DNA from 3 places in the Kitasatospora sp. NPDC058170 genome. Region 2 is predicted to be linked to each of the others. Evidence: riboswitches for the same ligand, from Rfam matches in the RefSeq annotation. Region 2 holds a riboswitch; each other region holds the start of a gene.
The links. A riboswitch is a leader RNA that binds a small molecule or an ion and turns the genes downstream of it on or off. The one in region 2 is predicted to bind cyclic di-AMP.

Region 1 (6,347 bases), on a different contig from region 2:
TGCGGTCGACGCTGGTCTTGATCAGGACGATGGCGGTGATCACTGTTCGGGCTCCTTTGTGGGGTGCCGCCAGCGTATCGGGCGTCAGTCGGACCGTCGCGGGGGGCGGGTGACCAGCGTGCACGCGTACAGGAAGCCGGCGGAGAAGCCGATGACGTGGACGAGGTAGGCGACGCCGGGGCCGGCCGCATGGACCGACCACCACTGGAGGGCGAACCAGAGCCCGAGCACCAGCCAGGCCGGGAAGCGCAGCGGGAGGAAGAGCAGCAGCGGGACGAGCGTGGTCACCCGGGCGCGCGGGTGCAGGCGCAGATAGGCGCCGAGGACCGCGGCGATCGCCCCGGAGGCGCCGATCAGCACCCGGGTCGAGTCGGCGGAGTGCGCCTCGGCCAGGGCGTAGCCGTAGGTGGCCAGTGAGCCCGCCGCCAGATAGAAGAGGGCGAAGCGGGCCCGGCCCAGCCGTTCCTCCACGGTCGCGCCGAAGACCTGGAGGAAGAGCAGGTTGCCCAGCAGGTGCAGCCAGCCGGCGTGCAGGAAGAGCGCGCTGAGGACCGACAGGGCGGGGTGCTTGCCCGGGGTGGGGGCGGCCGGACAGCCCGGTACCGGATCGGGGGCCTCGGCCAGCTGCTCGGCGTCCAGCGGGCGCCCGGCGAGCAGTTCGGCCGGCACGGCCCCCCAGCGCTGCTCGTACCGCTGCTCGGCGCAGATCCGGGTCTGGCCGGTGCCGTAGAGCGGGTTGAGTCCGGCGGCCGGACCGAGCAGGAAGACCGCGGTGTTGAGCGCGATCAGGGCGTAGGTGACGGCGGGACGGCGTCCGGCCGGGCGCCCGCCCAGTGCTCCGGTGTGGTCGAGGACCGGGATCGCCATGACGTCCAGCATCGCGGCGCCCGGCGCGGGCGGCACCGCGCGGTACGGCATGTGGCGTAGGGCCCGTCCGGCCGCCGCGCCGGACGAACCGCACCGGGGAGATCGCCCTGACCGGTGGTCGGGACGGTTGCCCCAGGCAATAGGCTTGGGGCGGGCATTCCCGCCTCCCGCCGCCGACGCCGGGGCCTCGGGGGGAGCGCCTGAGCCCATCCAGGGACCACCCGAGAGGACCCCCGATGACCGTCCCCGCCCTGACCGCCGAGACGCGCTGGCGCTGCACCCTGTGCGGCAACCTGACCCGCTTCGACGTGACCCGCACCGCACGGGTGACCGAGTTCCTGCACTTCGACCTGGCCGGCGACTCCAAGGTCGAGGAGACCGAGGTGCACAGCGAGACCGTCGAGTCGGTGCGCTGTCGCTGGTGCAACGCCGTCGACCAGGTCGAGCTGGTGGCCCGCCCGGGTGCCGAGGGCGCGGAGGCCCCCGCCGAGCAGGCCTGACGCCCGACCCGTGCGGTGGGCGGTGCGCGGCGCGGCCGTCCACCGCACGGGACAATGCAGACAGAGCGCACGGAGTGTGACGCGGGCGGCAGCGGGCCGTACCCCGCTGGACGAGGATCGGAGCCGAGGACGTGGTGGACGCAGCGAAGGAGCCCGCCGGGCCGCAGGGGCGGCAGCCCGCTGTGGACGGGCAGGCGCCGGACGCGGTCGAGGCCGTCCCGCCCGGTGCGCAAGCCTCGGCCGAGGCGGCCGCCGCGGACGAGTCCGGTGGCGACGAGCCGGCGGCAGGACGCGCCGAGCGGCTCGACCGGCCGCTGCCCGAGGGCGTCCGGCGCCGGGTGGTCGGCCTGGCCGCCGACGCGCTCGGCGGGCTGCCCGCCGGGGAGCTCCCGCAGTCGTTGCGCCAGTACGCCAAGTTCACCCCGGCCCGGCGGGCCAAGTACGCGGCCACCGCGCTGGCGGCCGCGCTGGAGTCCGAGCCCGCCTTCCGGGTGCGGATAGCGGAGCGGCTGCGGCTGGGCCAGCCGGACCTGGTCAAGGCGCTGGAGTCGGGCAGCGTGCCCGGCGCCGCCGACCCGATGGACGTGGCCGCCGCCGCCTACCTGGTGCGCTCGGCGGGCTGGAGCCGGCTGGTCGCCGAGGCCGGCGAGCAGGCCGAGCGGGCCGGCGCCGAGGGCGCGGCCGCCGAGGCGGGCCGGCTGGTGGAGAAGCTGCAGGCGGAGCTGGCCGAGGTCCGAGCCACCGCGCGGGTCGACCTGGACCGGCAGCGGGCCGAGTCCGAGGACGTTCGCAAGGAGGCCGACTCGCTGCGCAAGAAGGTGCGTTCGCTGGAGAGCGACACCCGCCGGGCACAGGCCGAGACCCGCCGGGTGGCCGCCGAGCTGGAGGCGCTGAAGGTGCAGGCGGCGGCCGAGCGCGGCGCCGGCGAGAGCGAGGCCCGGCGGCTGCGGCACCGGATCTCCGAGCTGGAGACCGCCGCCGAGCAGGGCCGCCGCTCGGCCCGCGAGGGGCGCAGCGTCGAGGACATGAGGCTGCGGCTGCTGCTGGACACCGTGCTGCAGTCGGCCCAGGGCCTGCAGCGGGAGCTGGCGCTGCCGGTCTCGCAGATCCGTCCGGCGGACCTGGTGGAGGCGGTGGTGCCGGGTTCGGCCTCGCCGCACGACGTGGCCCGGCGGGGGCTGGCGGAGGACGACCCGGCGCTGCTGGACCAGCTGCTGGCGATCCCGCAGGTCCACCTGGTGGTGGACGGCTACAACGTGACCAAGACCGGCTACCCGGCGCTGCCGCTGGAGCAGCAGCGGATCCGGCTGCTGGGCGGGCTGGCCATGCTGGCCCAGCGCACCCAGGCGGAGGTCACCTGTGTGTTCGACGGCCAGGACCTGGACGTCCCGGTGATCATGGCGCCGCCGCGCGGGGTGCGGGTGCGGTTCAGCCGGACCGGGGAGACGGCGGACGAGCTGATCCGCCGCCTGGTCAGGGCCGAGCCGCAGGGCCGTCCGGTGGTGGTGGTCTCCACCGACCGGGAGGTCGCGGAGGGCGTGCGGAAGGCGGGCGCGCGCCCCGTGGCCTCGGTGCTGCTGCTGAACCGGCTGGCCCGTCCCTGAGCCCTCCGCCACCGGGGGGAAACGGAGTGACGCCTGGTCAGCCGCCGGTTTGCGAAGGTGTGGCGATCTCGTGAAGTCATGGCGGTGGACGGGGGTTCACGCCATCGGGGGAGTGGCGCAATGCCGTGATCTTCACTAGGGTCTGGCGTCAAACCTATTTTCCGGATTCTCACTCAATCGGGTGAGGCCGATGGAAGAAGGAGCAGTCCCCTTGGCCTCCCACCGCCGTCCCAAGCAGGCGAGCCGCGCGCGGATCTCCGTGCTCACCGCCGCCGCAGCGACCGCGGTCGCCCTCTCCGCCCAGGTCAGCGCCCACGCTGCGCCCAACCCGTCCAAGAAAGAGGACGTGAAGGCGCAGATCGACCAGCTGAACGAGGAGCAGGAGCAGGCGGCGGAGAAGTACAACGGCGCCAAGGAGCGGACGGACCAGCTGCGCAAGCAGGCGGACCAGCTCCAGGACCAGGTGGCCCGGGGTCAGGACCAGATGACCCAGCTTCAGGCCGGGCTGGCCGAGGTGGCGGGCGCGCAGTACCGCACCGGGGGCATCGACCCGTCCGTGCAGCTGATGCTCTCCTCCGACCCGTCCGGCTACCTGGACAAGGCCTCCAGCGTGCAGCAGGCCAGCTCCAGCCAGGCCGAGGCGCTCAAGGGGCTGCAGGACCAGCAGCGCCGTCTGGACCAGCAGAAGACCGAGGCCGCGGCCGTCCTCGCCTCCCTGGACAACACCACCAAGGAACTGAACCAGGCCAAGGCGGACGTCAACCAGAAGCTCCGGGACGCCCAGGCGCTGCTGAACTCGCTCAGCGCCGCGGACCGGGCCGCCCTCAAGACCGCCCAGCAGCAGACCGACCGGGCCTCGCGCGACGCGGCCCGGGCCGACCTCGGCAGCCTGCCGCAGGCCTCCGGGTTCGCCGGGGCGGCCGTCTCCAACGCGATGAGCAAGCAGGGTTCGCCGTACGGCTGGGGCGACGTCGGCCCGAACACCTTCGACTGCTCCGGCCTGATGGTCTGGGCGTACGGCAAGGCCGGCGTCTCGCTGCCGCGCACCTCGCAGGCGCAGGCCAACTACGGCTCCCGGGTGCCCTCGCTGGCCGAGGCTCAGCCGGGCGACCTCATCATCTACCGCGACGACCGCAGCCACGTCGGGATGTACATCGGCAACGGCATGGTGGTGCACGCGCCGCACACCGGTGACGTGGTCAAGGTGATGAAGGCCGACGCGATGAAGATCAACGCCATCCGCCGGGTCTGACGGTCCCTCGGGCGCCGCGGGGCCAATCCGCCTCAATGTGCCTCAATGCCTCCAATCCGGACATTTGCTGACGCATCGACACGCCCGCCGCACGCCCCGCCCCTGGCTTGAGCCCCTGTGATGTGGGACACGCCATCGGCGGGGGTTGTCGGCCGCATGGTGAGAATCGATCAGCTCCGCGTACGGCGGCGATCACACCCGGTCATATTCACAAATGAACTTGGGACTTGTTCTGTCTTTTTTCTGACAAGGATTTGAACGGATCACGGTTCTGTCACTAGGGTCGGGATTCGAACCACCGCACAGTCGATCGCCCAGCCAGGGTGGCGGCGGGGGTTACCGCCGAGTTCGTGAAGCAGCGGGGCAGGTCTCCTGCCCGACGGGGAGCCCAGTAGTCGGGGGCGCTGTGGACCGGAGCCGGGGAACCACACGTTCCTCCGGGGTGAATCGGCGCCAGGTCGACCGGTGGAACGGTCGGTGAGGCGTCGTAGGGCGCGCTTCCAGCCCGAACCCGTCAGCTCACCCGGTAGGCGGATGTAGGAAGAAGGAGTCCGCCTTCGTGGCGTCCCATCGTCGTCCCAAGCCCGCCGGCCGCGCCCGCGTCTCGATCCTGACCGCCGCCGCCGCTGCGGCCGTCGCCCTCTCCGCGCAGTCCGGCGCCCACGCCGACCCGACGCCGACCAAGGACCAGGTCAAGGAGCAGGTCGACCAGCTCAACGAGCAGGCCGAGGTCGCCACCGAGAAGTACAACGGCGCGCAGGCCAAGCAGCAGGAGCTGCAGAAGCAGGTCGGCGAGCTCCAGGACAGGGTGGCGCGTCAGCAGGCCACGGTGACCGAGGCCCAGGGCGGCCTCGCCGAGCTCGCCGGCGAGCAGTACCGCAACGGCGGCATATCGCCGACCGTCCAGCTGATGCTCTCGTCCAGCCCGGACAACTTCCTGACCCAGGCCGGGGCGATGACCCAGGCCAGCAGCACCCAGTCCGGTGCGCTGAAGGACCTGCAGGAGCAGCAGCGCAGGCTCGACCAGGACCGCAACGAGGCCCAGGGCAAGCTCGGCGAGCTCGAGGCCACCACCCAGCAGCTGAAGGCGTCCAAGGAGGACGTCCAGGCGAAGCTGGCCAAGGCCCAGGACCTGCTCAACACGCTGACCGAGCAGGAGCGCGAGGCGCTGCGCCAGGCCGAGGCCAAGGCCGCCGCCGAGGCGAAGGCCAAGGCGGACGCCGCCAGGGCCGAGGCCAAGGCGAAGGCCGACGCCGAGCGGGCCTCCCGCGACAGCGCCCCCCGCAGCGACATCAGCGCGCCGTCCGAGGGGTCCTCCCCGGTGGCCAAGCCCGCCGCGCCGGCCAAGCCCGCCGCGCCCGCGGCCAACAGCTCGCGCGCCGCCGCCGCGATCGCCGCCGCCGAGAGCAAGCTCGGCGCGCCGTACGTCTACGGCGCCACCGGTCCGAGCTCCTTCGACTGCTCGGGCCTCACCGGCTGGGCGTACGCCCAGGCCGGCGTGTCGCTGCCGCGCACCTCGCAGGCGCAGGCCGGTGCCGGTACCCGGATCGGCTCGAACATCGCCGACGCCCAGCCGGGCGACCTGGTGATCTTCTACGGCGACAACCACCACGTGGGCATCTACGTGGGCGGCGGCCAGGTCATCCACGCCCCCAAGCCGGGTGCCTCGGTCCGCTACGAGGCGGCCTCCAACATGCCGGTCTCCGTCATCGTGCGCCTCTGATCCCCGATCGGCTCCGACAGGCCCGGTCTCCCCTCGCGGGAGGCCGGGCCTGCGGCTTTTCCGACGGGTCGAGCTGATGTCCGATTGAGGGTCAAATATTCGGGTTGGGAGGGGTTTGGACTCGATCGCCGCGACTCGCTAACGTCTGCCACCGGACTCCCGCTTCCCGAGCCGCCCGTTCCGGGGGTGGCGGCGGGGCCGGACCGCAGGATTGGAACCGCCACCGCATGGCCGTGCACCGCCGTCCCCAACTGTCAGGTGTACACGTCCTCGCCCGTGCGCTGGTGCTCACCGCGGCGGCCACCACCGCGCTGGGCGTGACGGCCGGCGGCAGCGCCCAGGCCGCCCCGGGGTCGCCGGACGGGCCGTCGAGCCGCAAGGACGTCAAGGCCCAGGTCGAG
Region 2 (6,347 bases):
GTAGGAGTCGTCCGAGTAGAGGGCGATCAGCGGCCCGCCGTTCGCCCGGGCGAGGTCGCGCTCCACCAGGGTGGTGGCGAACGGCGCGAGGTCGCTGTGCCCGTCGCCGTGGCCCCAGACCACCAGCGGGTTGGTGTACCAGGCCGCGGGCTTGGTCCAGGCGCTCAGGACGCCCCACTGGACGCCGGCGAAGAGGCTCAGCGCGGTGGCCACCGCGAGCACCGACAGGCCGGCCTCGCCGCCGCGGCGCAGCAGCGCCGGACGGGACGTGCCGCGCGGCGGGGCGGGGGAGGGGCGCAGCAGCAGTCCGACCGCGCCGATCGACATCAGGCCGATCACCACACCGGCGGCGGCGATCTTCTCGAAGTAGTACGAGTAGTAGCCGATGGTGTGCAGCTGCCACCACCCGAAGCCGCCGATCACCAGGCCCGCCCCGACGACCAGCACCAGCAGCGCCTGACCGGCGGCGGTGCGCCGGGTGGCCCGGCCGAGCGCGCCGAGCAGGGCGAGCAGCCCGCCGCCGAGCAACAGCACGCGGTCGGCGCCGACCATCGGTCCGGCCAGGTTCGAGGTGCCGGCGACGTCGAGGTCGGAGAGCACCGACACCGCACTGGGCAGCGCCGCCACTCCCAGCCCCGCGAGCAGGACGAGGGCGGTCGAGCGCCACCGGCCGGCGAAACGGCGCCGGTTGACCAGCACCCCGGCCGCCACGGCGAGGCCGACGAAGACCCCGTACAGGTTGTAGACGTAGGTGACGGTGATCAGGCCGGCCACGGCGGTCAGCAGGTGTTCGGTGTGCCCCATGGCCGGCCGTACCGCCAGCGGGAGGGCGACGGCGAGGAAGAGCAGACCGATGATCGTGGAGTCGAAGCCGTGTCCGACCAGGTCGGAGTAGTTGCCGGCGAGCATCAGCGAGGCCACGGTCGCGCAGGCGGCGGCGGCCTGCCAGCCGCGCAGCCGCGGGCCGCCGATCCACCGGGCCGCCCAGACCAGGGCGGCGCAGAGCAGCGCGTAGGCGGCCAGTACGTAGAGGAAGTAGCGGTTCATCGCGTCGAGCGCCGCACCGGGCGCGGTGGAGGAGCGGACCAGGGCGTCGACCCAGGCCAGCAGGAAGTGCGACCCCTGCGGGTACACCGCCTCGGCCGGGGTCATCATGTACGTCCTGGCCTGCTCCTGGTGCAGGAAGGCGTAGCCGCCGACGTGCCGGATGCCCTCGAAGTAGGAGAAGTGCCCGAGCCGGTCCTCGGCGGTGGCGATGTACGCCACCCGCTCGGTGAGCGACTTGCCCGCCACCGCGTGGTGCAGGTAGTACCAGACGCCGGTCGCGGTACCCGCCACCAGCAGGTCCGTCCCGCGCAGGCGCAGCGGCAGCCGCGGACGCCGGTCGGCCAGCCAGCCGGCCAGGCAGACGGTGCTGAGCAGCACCCCGGCGGTCGGCACCGGGTGGATGCCCCACGGCCAGACCGAGAAGAGCAGCCCGAAGGCCATCACGCCGGCGGCGGTGATCAGGCCGGCCGCGAAGAGCCGGTCGACCAGGCCGCCGCCGACCCGGATCAGTGAGGCCACGGCCAGCACCAGGACCGGCAGCAGCGCCAGGTCCAGCCCGGCCGGGTGCAGTGCGAGCGGAAGCAGCCAGGACGCCGCGAGGAGTCCGGCGAGCAGCGGGAGGCGGCGCCGCGGCGTCCCGCCCTCCTGGGGAGGGAGCTCTCCGGTGAACGGTGGAGCATCCGACGGTCGGTCCAGTACGGCAGACGAAAAGGCCATCGCGAAAGAGCGCTCTCTTCGATCGGGTCCTGCGTGTTCGCACCCCCCCGTCAGGACGCGATCCGGCCAGCACCCGTGGGTACACGACCTTCAAGGCGACATCATAAGCGCCACCGAACGCACACATGTACGAGGGTCCGGTCGGTGGACGCCCGTCCCGCCCCGGCCTGACCCGCCCGACCCGGTGTGAGCTGTGCGACAACCGCTCCCGATTCCTTGGCGCCGTCCGGACGGCCTGCCTAGCCTGCACGAGTCGTCCGCCCTCGCGGACCCCGCCGTCGGGACGCCGAGTCCTGTCCACCCGACGGCGTGCAACCGAGCACCACAGCGGACGGGAGCGGGGGACCCAAGGTCAGTGCCCGACCCGTGCGCTCCCGCGTACGGGCCGTGGCTAGGGGTGAAGCCGCTCCACAGGCGGCCGGGCAACCTCAGCCCGAACCCGACAGCTCACCTCGCAGGCGTGGCAGAGGAAACCCCATGCAGAAGCCTGCCCGGCGCACCGCACCGCGCCATGCCCGCCCCACCCACCGAGGCCGCAGGGCCGCCGTCGCCGCCACCGGCGCGCTCGCCATCAGCGGCGCCGGCCTGCTCGGCGTCCCGGCGCTCACCGGCGCCCAGGCGGCCACCGTGCCGACCGTCACCCAGGACAAGCTCGCCCCGGCCGCGATGGTCGCCGGCAAGGCCTCCGCGGCCTCGCTGACCGTGCACTCCTCGGCCTGCTTCACGGCCAAGACCGTCGGCGTGGGCGTCCGCGACGCGGCCGGCCGCAACCTCGACTTCCCCGGCAACCGCTCCAACGCGCAGATCTGCCCCACCGGCCTGTCGATCACCACCGGTACCCGCACCCTGCCCGCCGGGACGTACACCCAGTTCGGCTTCTGGCAGGACTCGGCCGGGGCCTGGCACAACCTGCCGTCCCAGAAGCTGGTGGTCTCCACCGCCACGGCCACCCCGACCCCCACCCCGACCCCCACCCCTGCGCCGACGTCCACGCCGACCCCCACCCCGGCGCCGACCGGCACGCCCACCACCGGCACGCCCACCACCGGTGCGCCGGTCGCGGGCAAGAGTCTGGCCTGGTCCGACGAGTTCAACACCCTCGCCCTGGGCTCGCGCTGGACCGCCGACAAGAGCAGCTCGTACCACTACGGCGACCACAACCCCAACGACAACAAGCTCGACTGGCTGAACAAGAACAACGTCGCCGTCTCCGGCGGCGCCGCCACCTTCACCGCCAAGCCGAGCAGCCACACCCTGGAGAACGGCAAGCAGGCCTGGGACACCGGGCTGCTCACCACCGAGTACTCCAGCGAGGGCTTCAAGGTGAAGACCGGCGACTACGTCGAGACCCGGGTCAAGCTCCCGGCCGGCACCGGTGCCTGGCCGGCGCTGTGGACGTGGAACGGCACCAGCGGCAACCACGGCGAGATCGACACCTTCGAGTACCACTCGGACAACGCCAACCTGCTGGAGCTGACCAACCACGTCAACGCCGACCACAAGTACGTCACCGACGCGAAGGCGATCGCCCACGACCAGTGGGTCACCGTCGGCACCCAGTACGGCGCCAACTCGGTCGACTGGTACATCAACGGGGTGAAGGTCTTCGCGGACGGCAAGGGCGTCGGCGCCAACTGGTCGGCCTACCTGATCCTCAACCTCTCCCTGAGCGCGGGGCAGTACCACCCCGCGCCGCAGGGAACGGCTCCGATCACCTTCGCCGCGGACTACGTCCGCGTCTACCGCTAGTGCCGGCCGTGGAGACCGTCCGCCCCGTCAGGAGCGGACGGTCTCCACGACCTGGATCGTGAACGGCTCGCGGTTGTTGTTTTCCTTCTGGTCGTCGTCGCTACGCACCGCGACATAGCCGCCGGTCAGCTCGCCGAGCGGGACGGTGGGGGCCAGCCGCAGCGGGATCAGCGCCGTTGCGCTGTCGTACGCCGGCAGACCCGCCGGGAAGACGCAGCGCACCCGGTGGCCGTTCTGGATCACCTGGCAGTCCTCGGGGAAGAACGGCTCCTCCGGCGTGACGCCCTCCGGCAGGGTGACCGTCACCCGGAACGACGAAGCGGTCCGGTCCGGGCCGAGGTTGGCGATGAAGGCGTGGAGCGTGGTGGTCCCGCCGGGCGCGGCGGCGTCGGGGTCGATCCGCACCACCTCCAGGTCGGACTTGGAGGCTGCCGCGGGCTTCGCGGGTGCGGCGGGCGCCGCGACCTCCGCCGCCGGGGCGCCCCCCGGCGCCGGGTCGGCGTCCGAACACGCCCACGCGGGCCCGGTGGCCAGCACCACCAGCGCCGCCCCCACCGTCAGTGACCTGCCGAAGTAACCCCGTACGGACCCACTGCGCGACATTGCCGCTCACCCTGCCCTCTGCGTTCCGGCGCCCCGCACCGTCGCGGGCCGCGTCCGCCCCAGCGTGACCGAGCGGCCCGCCGCGGCCGGGCCGACCCGCCCTCGGGCCGCTCGAACGGGCGAACAGGTCCACCGGAAGCCGAGCCGGACCGGTCCGACCCAGCTTGCGGGACGGCAGGGGTGACCACCCGTCAGGGCGCCAGCACCCGCCCCAGCCGGGTCGCGATCTCCTGCATGACGGGGACGAGGGAGGCCGCGCCGGCCTGCTCCTCCAGGGCCCGGATCCGCGCCTCGGGACCGGAGACCGAGAGCGCCGTCGGGGTCGGCGCCCCCGGCACCGCGAGCGCGATGCAGCGCACCCCGATCTCCTGCTCCTGGTCGTCCACCACGTAGCCGCGCTCGCGCGCCTGCGCCAGCTGGTCCAGCAGCAGCTGCGGGTCGGTCACCGTGTACGAGGTGTGCGCGGGCAGCGGGTTGGGGCCGAGGACGGCGCGCGCCTCCTCCTCGGGCAGCTGCGCCAGCAGCGCCTTTCCGACACCCGTGCAGTGCGGCTGCACCCGGCGGCCGACCTCGGTGAACATCCGCATCGAGCGCCGCGACTGCACCTGTCCGACGTACACCACCTCGCCGCCCTCCAGCACGGCCAGGTTGGCCGTCTCGCCGGTGGCCTCCATGAGTTCGGCCAGGTACGGGCGGGCCCAGCTGCCGAGCAGCCGGCCGGCCGTCTCGCCCAGGCGGATCAGCCGCGGGCCGAGCGTGTAGCGGCGCGCGGTGTCCTGGCGTACATAGCCCTGCTGCACGAGGGTACGAACCAGGCGGTGGATGGTCGGCATCGGCAGACCGGACGAGGTGGACAGTTCGCTGAGCGTCGCCACGCCGCCGGCGTCGGCCAGCGCCTCCAGCAGCAGGAAGGCGCGCTCGACGGACTGCACGCCGCCGCTCGCGCGGTCCGTGCTGGTCGTCGATGCTGTGTCGGGGGTGGCGACCACCGGCGTTCCCTTCGCTGTCGGGGGAGGAGTAGAGTCCCAGCGATCACCTCAACAAACCGTTGAAATTCTGTATCGCGGAAACTAGTCTCCACCTTACAGAATCGGACCCGCCGACAGGTGGGTTCCGATCGGTTCAGATCAAGGAAGCTCCCACCGGAGCTCCCTTCGCCAGGCTCAACCGTCTTAGGAGTGTCCTGCCCATGGCTACAGATCAGGGACCCGCCGGCGCCTCTCCCGCCGCTCCGGTCGTCACTGTCGCCGGTCCGCGCGTCCAGCGGGCGGAGGAGGTGCTCACCCCGGAGGCGGTCGCCTTCGTGGTCGGCCTCCACCGCGCCTTCGAGGGCCGCCGGCAGGAACTCCTGGTCCGACGGAAGACCCGCCGGGCCGAGACCGCCAGGGCCGGGACGCTGGACTTCCTCCCCGAGACGGCCGCCGTGCGGGCCGGAGACTGGAAGGTCGCCGAGGCCCCCCGCGCCCTCCGGGACCGCCGGGTCGAGATCACCGGCCCCACCGACCGCAAGATGGTGATCAACGCCCTCAACTCCGGGGCGCGGGTCTGGCTGGCGGACTTCGAGGACGCCACCTCCCCCACCTGGGAGAACGTCGTCAGCGGCCAGATCAACCTGATCGACGCCTTCGAGGGCCGGATCGACTTCACCTCCTCGGCCGGCAAGGCCTACACCCTGCGCCCCGCCGCCGAACTCGCCACCGTCGTGGTCCGCCCGCGCGGCTGGCACCTGGACGAGAACCACCTGCTGGTCGACGGCACCCCGGTGGCCGGCGCCTTCCTCGACTTCGGCCTCTACTTCTTCCACAACGCCGCCCGGCTGCTCGCCCGCGGCGCCGAGGACCCGAACTCCGGCCCCTACTTCTACCTGCCGAAGACCGAGAGCCACCTCGAGGCCCGGCTCTGGAACGACGTCTTCACCCACGCCCAGGCCGCCCTCGGCATCCCGCACGGCACCGTCCGCGCCACCGTGCTGATCGAGACCATCACCGCCGCGTTCGAGATGGACGAGATCCTCTACGAGCTGCGCGACCACGCCGCCGGGCTCAACGCCGGCCGCTGGGACTACCTGTTCTCGATCGTCAAGAACTTCCGCGACGCCGGCGAGCACTACATCCTGCCGGACCGCAACTCCGTCACCATGGCCTCCCCGTTCATGGCCGCCTACACCCGCCTGCTGGTGCAGACCTGCCACCGGCGCGGCGCCCACGCCATCGGCGGCATGGCCGCGTTCA
Region 3 (6,347 bases), on a different contig from region 2:
CCACGCCGGCCCGGCCGGCCACGGCGGCCAGGGTGAGGGCCTCGGGGCCCAGCTCGTCGATCAGGGCGAGGGCGTGGTCGACGACCTGCTCGGGGGTCAGTCCGACTCGGGGCATGCGCGGTCTCCGTACGGGGGGAAGTGGGCTCGGCGGGGGCGTGCGCGGCAGGTGCGCGGGCGCGGGCGGGGGCTGCTCAGACCAGTTCGGCGAGGAAGGGCAGCAGCGCGTCGGCGGTGGCCTGCGGCTGGTCGGCCATCGGGTAGTGCCCGGCACCCTCGATCATCACCTTGCGGGCGTGCAGCGCCGCGGCCTGCCGGTTGGCGACCAGCTCCGGCTTGGGGAAGTCGGGGTCCTTGCTGCCCATCACGACCAGTGCCGGGCAGTGCACGGCCGCGCTCCAGCCGGTCGGCGCGGAGTCCCCGTGCACGTAGCCGCGGGTGGCGGCCTTGCGGCCCGGGGTGCGCAGTGCGGAGACCAGCCCGTCGACGTAGGCGTCGAAGTCGGCCGGCTTGGCGCCCGGGTACGCCATCCTGCGCTGGTAGAGCCCCCAGAAGGCGGGCGAGTGCACCAGCAGTGCGCCCATCACGCCGAAGGCGGCACGCTGCAGGGCGTTCGGCGGCAGGTTCTCGACGAAGGCGTCCAGCAGGACGATCCCGGCGACCCGCCCGGGGGCGTCCCCGGCGACCTTGACCACGGTGGCGCCGGTGTACGAGTTGCCGGCCAGGACGGCGCGCTCGATGCCCAGGTGGTCGAGCAGGGCGAGGACGTCGGTGGCGATCGCGGCGGGCGAGTAGTCGTCCCAGGCGATCGAGGACTCGCCGAAGCCGCGCAGGTCCATGGTGATCACCCGGCGGCCGGCGGCGGCCAGCAGCGGGCGCAGGTGCCGGTACGCGGCCCGGCTGTCGAGCATCCCGGGCAGCAGGACGACGGGGGCGCCGTCGCCCTGCACGGTGTCGTCGTAGGCCAGCCGGCCGCCGGGAACGTCGAGGAACTGCGTGGTGGGGGTGGTGGAGCCGGTCATCGTGGGCCTCCTCGGTCCGCCGTGCGCGTCATCGGCGGGTTCTGCCGATAGCCATAAAGCTAAGGCTAATAGCCTTAGCCGTCAAGCTGTCGACCCGAAGTCCTCTCGGACGTGCCGGACGCCGCGGCGGCTCAGACCCCCTCCACCTTGAACGGGTCGTGCTCGCTGAGCAGCTTCTCCAGCCGGGCCTGGTCCACCCGGGTGACGATCTCGTTGGTCTCCTGCCGGTCCCGGATCACCTTGGCCAGGGTGAACGAGGACGTGACGGTGTAGAGCAGCCCCAGTCCGAGGAAGGCCCGCGTCCAGGCGTCGACCGGGAGGTAGGCGATCCCGATCGCGAGGGCGACGCCGGACAGGGCGAAGGACAGGACGGCCTGGATGTAGTACGCGGACGTGGTGCGCGACTGCACGGGTGCGTTCATGGCGCCAGGATGGCGGCGCCCGGGGCGGCCGCACATGAGTAGAAGTACTCAACCGGGGGTCCGTTCGTTGACGCCCCATCACGTTCGGTAGTGTCAGTTGCGCTCAAGCCTCACAAATCGCCCATCAGGTCACGTACTGCCCGGGCGGTCTCGATTCGTGCCATCCGGATGGCTTGGAATCAGAGGCTCCTAGGATTAACGTTTGATAACGCAGCGCGGTCGGCAACGCCGTACCCAGACGGCACCGTGCGCCGTCGCCTAATCCCGACGACCCGCCTCCGGGCAGGTCAGGGAGCCGGGGAACCATGTTCCTTGGGGTGAATCGGCCAGGCCCAGGCCCGGCCGTAGGAGACCTTCCTGCTCCGAACCCGTCAGCTAACCCGGTAGGCGCGAAGGAAGGAAAGGAGCGCGCCTCCGTGGCGTCGACGCACTCTCCGGCACACCTGCCCGGCTCCGGCTCGGGCACCCAACTGCTCGACCACCCCTGGCCGCCCGCCCACGGCGGCGGCTACGGCGGCCCGGCCGACGAGCATGCCCCGCAGCCCGTCGAGACCAACCGGCACCGGATGCCGCGCCAGACCCGCGGGACCGCGCCGCTGCTCGGCGTCACCGCCGTCGCCGCCACCCTCGGGGCCACCGGCTTCGCCTCCGCCACCCCGGCCGCAGCGCCCGCCATCGAGACCCCGGACGAGGCCCCGGTCGCCCTCTCCGCGGACCCCGGCCTCGCGCTCGCCGCCCGCATCCAGCAGCAGGCCGACAGCCAGCGCACCGCCGCCGACGAGACCGCCCGCCTGCAGGCCGCCAAGGAGGCGGAGGCCAAGCGCGCCGCCCAGCAGGTGGAGGCCAAGCGGGCCGCCGAGGCCGCCGAGAAGGCCAAGCTCGCCGCCATCAACCTGCCGGTGCGCGACTACAACCTCTCCGCCCACTACGGCCAGAGCGCCTCCTACTGGGCCCACCTGCACACCGGCCTGGACTTCGCCGCCGACACCGGCACCCCGGTGTACGCGGTCGGCCAGGGCACCATCACCTCGGCCGGCTGGTCCGGCTCGTACGGCTACCGGATCGTCGAGACGCTGCCCGACGGCACCGAGATCTGGTACTGCCACCTCTCCTCGATCATCAAGGGCTCCGGCAAGGTCGTCCCCAACCAGCAGATCGGCAAGGTCGGCGCCACCGGCAACGTGACCGGTCCGCACCTGCACCTGGAGGTCCGCCCCGGTGGCGGCGCCCCGGTCGACCCGGAGACCTGGTTCGAGCAGCGCGGCATCACTCCCTGACCGCACGCCCCGATGTCAGGCCCTGACAGCAGGCCCTGACACCGGGGCCGACAGCCCGTCGGGTCGAGGCGCCCCGGTCCACCGCGGACCGGGGCGCCTCGCGCTACTCCTGGGGCAGCCGCGCCAGATAGGCGTCGATCTCCTCCTGCCCCGGCTCCGGCGCCAGCTCCGGGAAGTCCGCCACCAGCAGCCGGGCCAGCCCCGGCACCGTCCACTCGCCCAGCAGGTCCAGCGCCACCTCGACCGCGGCCTCCTCGAACGCGCCGAAGTCCCCGGCGAGCTCGTCCGGCATCGGGCGGCCCAGCGCGTTCAGCGCCGCCAGGTTGCGGTAGCTGCGCCGCATCAGGCCCTGCTCCAGCAGCCGCCGGGCGCCGTCGGTGGCCATCCCGACCGTCAGCACCCGGGCCTCGCCCCAGCCCTCGTCGTCCAGCTCGTCCAGCCACCCGGCCTCGGCCAGCGCGGCGTACGCGGCCGACCGCTCCTGCGGCGCCAGCTCCCGGAACGCCTCCAGCCAGGCCCGCACCGCCGCCTCGTCCGCCACGTCCACCCCGGCGGCGTGCAGCAGCAGCGCGTACAGCCGCGGCCAGGTCACCAGGTCGGCCCGGCGCAGCAGACCGGTCGCCACCTCGCCCTGCCACTCGGCCTCGGCGTGCAGCCGCTCCTGCCGCTTGGCGTTCAGCCGCTTCGCCGCCCGCTGGTGGTCGACCAGCAGCCGGACCGCCTGGCCGTACGCCAACGGGTCCTGCTCCGGCTCGGGCTGGACGTACAGGTACAGCCGCTCGACCAGCAGTTGTTCCACCGCGTCCGAGGTCAGCTCCGGCCAGCCGTCGCGCATCCTGCCCTCGCCCAGCTCCAGCAACGCCAGCACCGTCCGCAGCGGCGCCCCGCCCACCGGGTCGCGGCCTTCCGCCCCCGCCCAGGCGAGCAGCTCGGCGGCCTTGGTGCGCGGGGCGAGCCGCAGGTCTTCTTCTTCCATGTCACGTACGGTAACCGGTAAGCGCGGGTAGGGTCGGCAGACATGGTCCCCGTACGACTCACCGGCCCCCGGCTGGCCATCCGCGAGTTCCACCACACCCCGGGCGACACCGACGCCCTGCACGCGGTCTTCGGCGACCCGGAGACCACCCGCTACCTCCCCTTCGAACCCCGGGACCGGGAGAGCTGCGCCGACCAGATCGCGCAGTACCTGGAGGAGGCGCTCAAGGACGAGCGGACGGTCTACCGCCTCGCCGTCACCCCGGCCGCGGCCGAGGGCGGGGACGGCGACGACGAGGCCCTCCCGATCGGCATGGCCGCCCTCACCCTCGGCGACCACCGCTCCGCCTTCCTGGGCTACGCGCTGCGCCGGGACGCCTGGGGCAACGGCTACGCGGGCGAGATCACCGGGCTGCTCTGCGGCTTCGCCTTCGACGCCCTGGCCCTGCACCGGCTGGCCGCCCGGGTCGACGTGGACAACGCCCCCTCCATCCGGGTGCTCAGCCGGGCCGGCTTCCAGCTGGAGGGCCGGATCCGGCACGACCTGTACCTGCGCGGCACCTGGTACGACTCCTTCCAGTACTCCCTGCTGTCCGAGGAGTGGGCCGGGGCGGGGGGTTAACCCCACCCACGGTTCGGCGGGGAGCCGGATGTCCGGCGGGAGCGGCTTTTGACAGGCTTCAGGGGTCAGCAGGAAAGCCGTCACGACAGACCCGAGGACCGAGGCCGGCCATGAGCAGCCACAGCACGCAGCGCAGCGGGTTCGACCGCCACGACACCGACGCCTCCCACGCCGACCCGTACGGCGCGGACCCGTACACCTCTGAGCCGTACGCCGCCGACCCGTACGCCGCCGACCCGTACGCCACGGACCGGGAGCAGGGCCCCGCCCGGGTCCGCCGCACCGAGGAGCCGCCGTACTTCTGGAGGGCCCCGTTCTCCTCCTACACCTACCGGGAGATCGGCTACGCGCTCACCGGGCTGCCGGTCGCGGTCGCCGGCTTCTCCCTCGGCATCACGCTGTTCGCCCTCGGTCTCGGCACCTTCGTCACCGTCCTCGGCCTGCCGGTGCTGGCGGGCCTGACGGCGTCCGCCCGCGGCTTCGGCCGGCTGGAGCGGTCGCGGGCGCGCGGCATGCTGGCCCTGGACGTGCCCGGCCCGCGGCCCGTCCGGGTCGTCCGGCCCGGTGCCTGGGGCGCCGTCACCGCGCGCATCGGGGACGCCGCCGGGTGGAAGGCGGCGCTGTACCAGCTGGTGATGTTCCCCTGGGCGGTCTTCAGCTTCGTGGTGTCCCTGGTGTTCCTGCTGGTCGGCTGGGTGCTGACGCTCTACCCGCTCTACCACTGGGTGTACCCGACCTTCACCGAGTGGCCCGGCCTCCAGCTGTTCGACTTCTACGACAGCGAGGGCGTGCAGCACAGGTACTTCATCGAGTCGCCCGCGCAGATCGCCGGGGTCTCGCTGCTCGGCCTGCTGTTCGTCTTCCTCACCCCCGCCCTGGTGCGCGGTCTGACCAACGTCAACCGCCTCGCCGTCCAGGGCCTGCTCGGCCGCTGAGGTCCACCCGGCCCCGGCCCCGCCCGCTGCGGATGCGGGCGGGGCCGGGGCGTGTTCGGATGACGCAATGGCCGACATCACCGCTCGGGTGCTGGTCACCTCCCGACCGCTGGACGAGTACTGCGGGCTCTTCGGACTCACCCGCGCCCGGCTGGCCGCCCTGCCAGGCCCCCTGCTCGACTGCCCCGGCGGCGCCGCCGGACTCGCCGCCGAGGCACGCGAACTGGGCTGCCGCGTCATCGCCACCGACCCGGCGTACGCCTGGCCCGCCCCTGAGCTCGCCGCCCGCGCGCTGGCCGCCCGGGCCGCGATGGCCGCCGCGATGGACACCCGCCCCGAGCTTTACCCGGCGCCGCGCCACCGCCCGTACGAGCGCTACCTGCGCAGCTGGGACCGGGCCCGCCGGCTGTTCACCGCCGACTGCGCCGCCCACCCCCAGCAGTACGTGGCCGGCGCCCTGCCGCGGCTGCCGTTCGCCGACGGCACCTTCGCGCTCACCCTCAGCGGGTACCTGGTCTTCGCCTACCCCGAACTGTTCGGGCCCGCCCAGCAGGTGGCCGCGCTGGCCGAACTCGTCCGGGTCACCGCCGCGGACGGCGAGGTGCGCGTCCACCCCCTGCACGACGGCGCCAGCCGCCGCTGCCCGCACCTGGACGCCGTCCGCCACGCCCTCGGCGAGCGCCGGATCGCCAGCGAGATCCACACCTTCCCGCGCCCGGAGGACGGCGGGACCCGCCGGGTCCTCGTCCTGCGGACGGCCGACCACCGCCGCCGGGCCGCACTGCGCGGCGGGCCCGGTTTCTAGGAACGCTCCGGCGCCTGCTGCGGCTCCGCCGGGGCGGCGGCCGGGCCGGGCTGCTGCGGGAGGAAGACGGTGGCCTCCAGCCGGGACAGTATCTTCTCCGCCAGCCAGCTGCGGTCCGAGCCGTACGGGATGCCGTCCGGCGCCACCAGCCGGGCGGCCACCGCGTCCCGCAGCCGCTGGGCCTCGGCGGCCGGCAGCCGGGACAGCAGGCCGCGGGCCGCCAGCAGCGCGTGGTACTGCTCGAACCCGGAGCGCGGGTGCTCGATCGCGTCCAGCACGCTCGACAGGTCGG

Region 1: another riboswitch for cyclic di-AMP. It lies ahead of ACFVVX_RS02145 (NlpC/P60 family protein); the one in region 2 lies ahead of ACFVVX_RS16335 (family 16 glycosylhydrolase).
Region 3: another riboswitch for cyclic di-AMP. It lies ahead of ACFVVX_RS03155 (M23 family metallopeptidase); the one in region 2 lies ahead of ACFVVX_RS16335 (family 16 glycosylhydrolase).

The regions. Positions count from the first base shown of each region.
Region 1 covers NZ_JBHVUV010000001.1:464,047-470,393, forward strand. The annotation lists gene ACFVVX_RS02120 (Lrp/AsnC ligand binding domain-containing protein) at 1-43, opposite strand, end outside; gene ACFVVX_RS02125 (rhomboid family intramembrane serine protease) at 85-867, opposite strand; gene ACFVVX_RS02130 (hypothetical protein) at 1,104-1,367, shown strand; gene ACFVVX_RS02135 (NYN domain-containing protein) at 1,499-2,971, shown strand; gene ACFVVX_RS02140 (NlpC/P60 family protein) at 3,183-4,223, shown strand; cyclic di-AMP (ydaO/yuaA leader) riboswitch at 4,616-4,772, shown strand; gene ACFVVX_RS02145 (NlpC/P60 family protein) at 4,783-5,946, shown strand; gene ACFVVX_RS02150 (NlpC/P60 family protein) at 6,174-6,347, shown strand, end outside.
Region 2 covers NZ_JBHVUV010000013.1:29,999-36,345, forward strand. The annotation lists gene ACFVVX_RS16330 (hypothetical protein) at 1-1,764, opposite strand, end outside; cyclic di-AMP (ydaO/yuaA leader) riboswitch at 2,075-2,240, shown strand; gene ACFVVX_RS16335 (family 16 glycosylhydrolase) at 2,242-3,513, shown strand; gene ACFVVX_RS16340 (hypothetical protein) at 3,541-4,116, opposite strand; gene ACFVVX_RS16345 (IclR family transcriptional regulator) at 4,308-5,105, opposite strand; gene aceB (malate synthase A) at 5,306-6,347, shown strand, end outside.
Region 3 covers NZ_JBHVUV010000002.1:58,548-64,894, reverse strand. The annotation lists gene ACFVVX_RS03170 (TetR/AcrR family transcriptional regulator) at 1-115, opposite strand, end outside; gene ACFVVX_RS03165 (alpha/beta fold hydrolase) at 192-1,019, opposite strand; gene ACFVVX_RS03160 (YiaA/YiaB family inner membrane protein) at 1,151-1,441, opposite strand; cyclic di-AMP (ydaO/yuaA leader) riboswitch at 1,687-1,845, shown strand; gene ACFVVX_RS03155 (M23 family metallopeptidase) at 1,858-2,718, shown strand; gene ACFVVX_RS03150 (hypothetical protein) at 2,822-3,694, opposite strand; gene ACFVVX_RS03145 (GNAT family N-acetyltransferase) at 3,737-4,315, shown strand; gene ACFVVX_RS03140 (sensor domain-containing protein) at 4,426-5,250, shown strand; gene ACFVVX_RS03135 (hypothetical protein) at 5,318-6,055, shown strand; gene ACFVVX_RS03130 (hypothetical protein) at 6,052-6,347, opposite strand, start outside.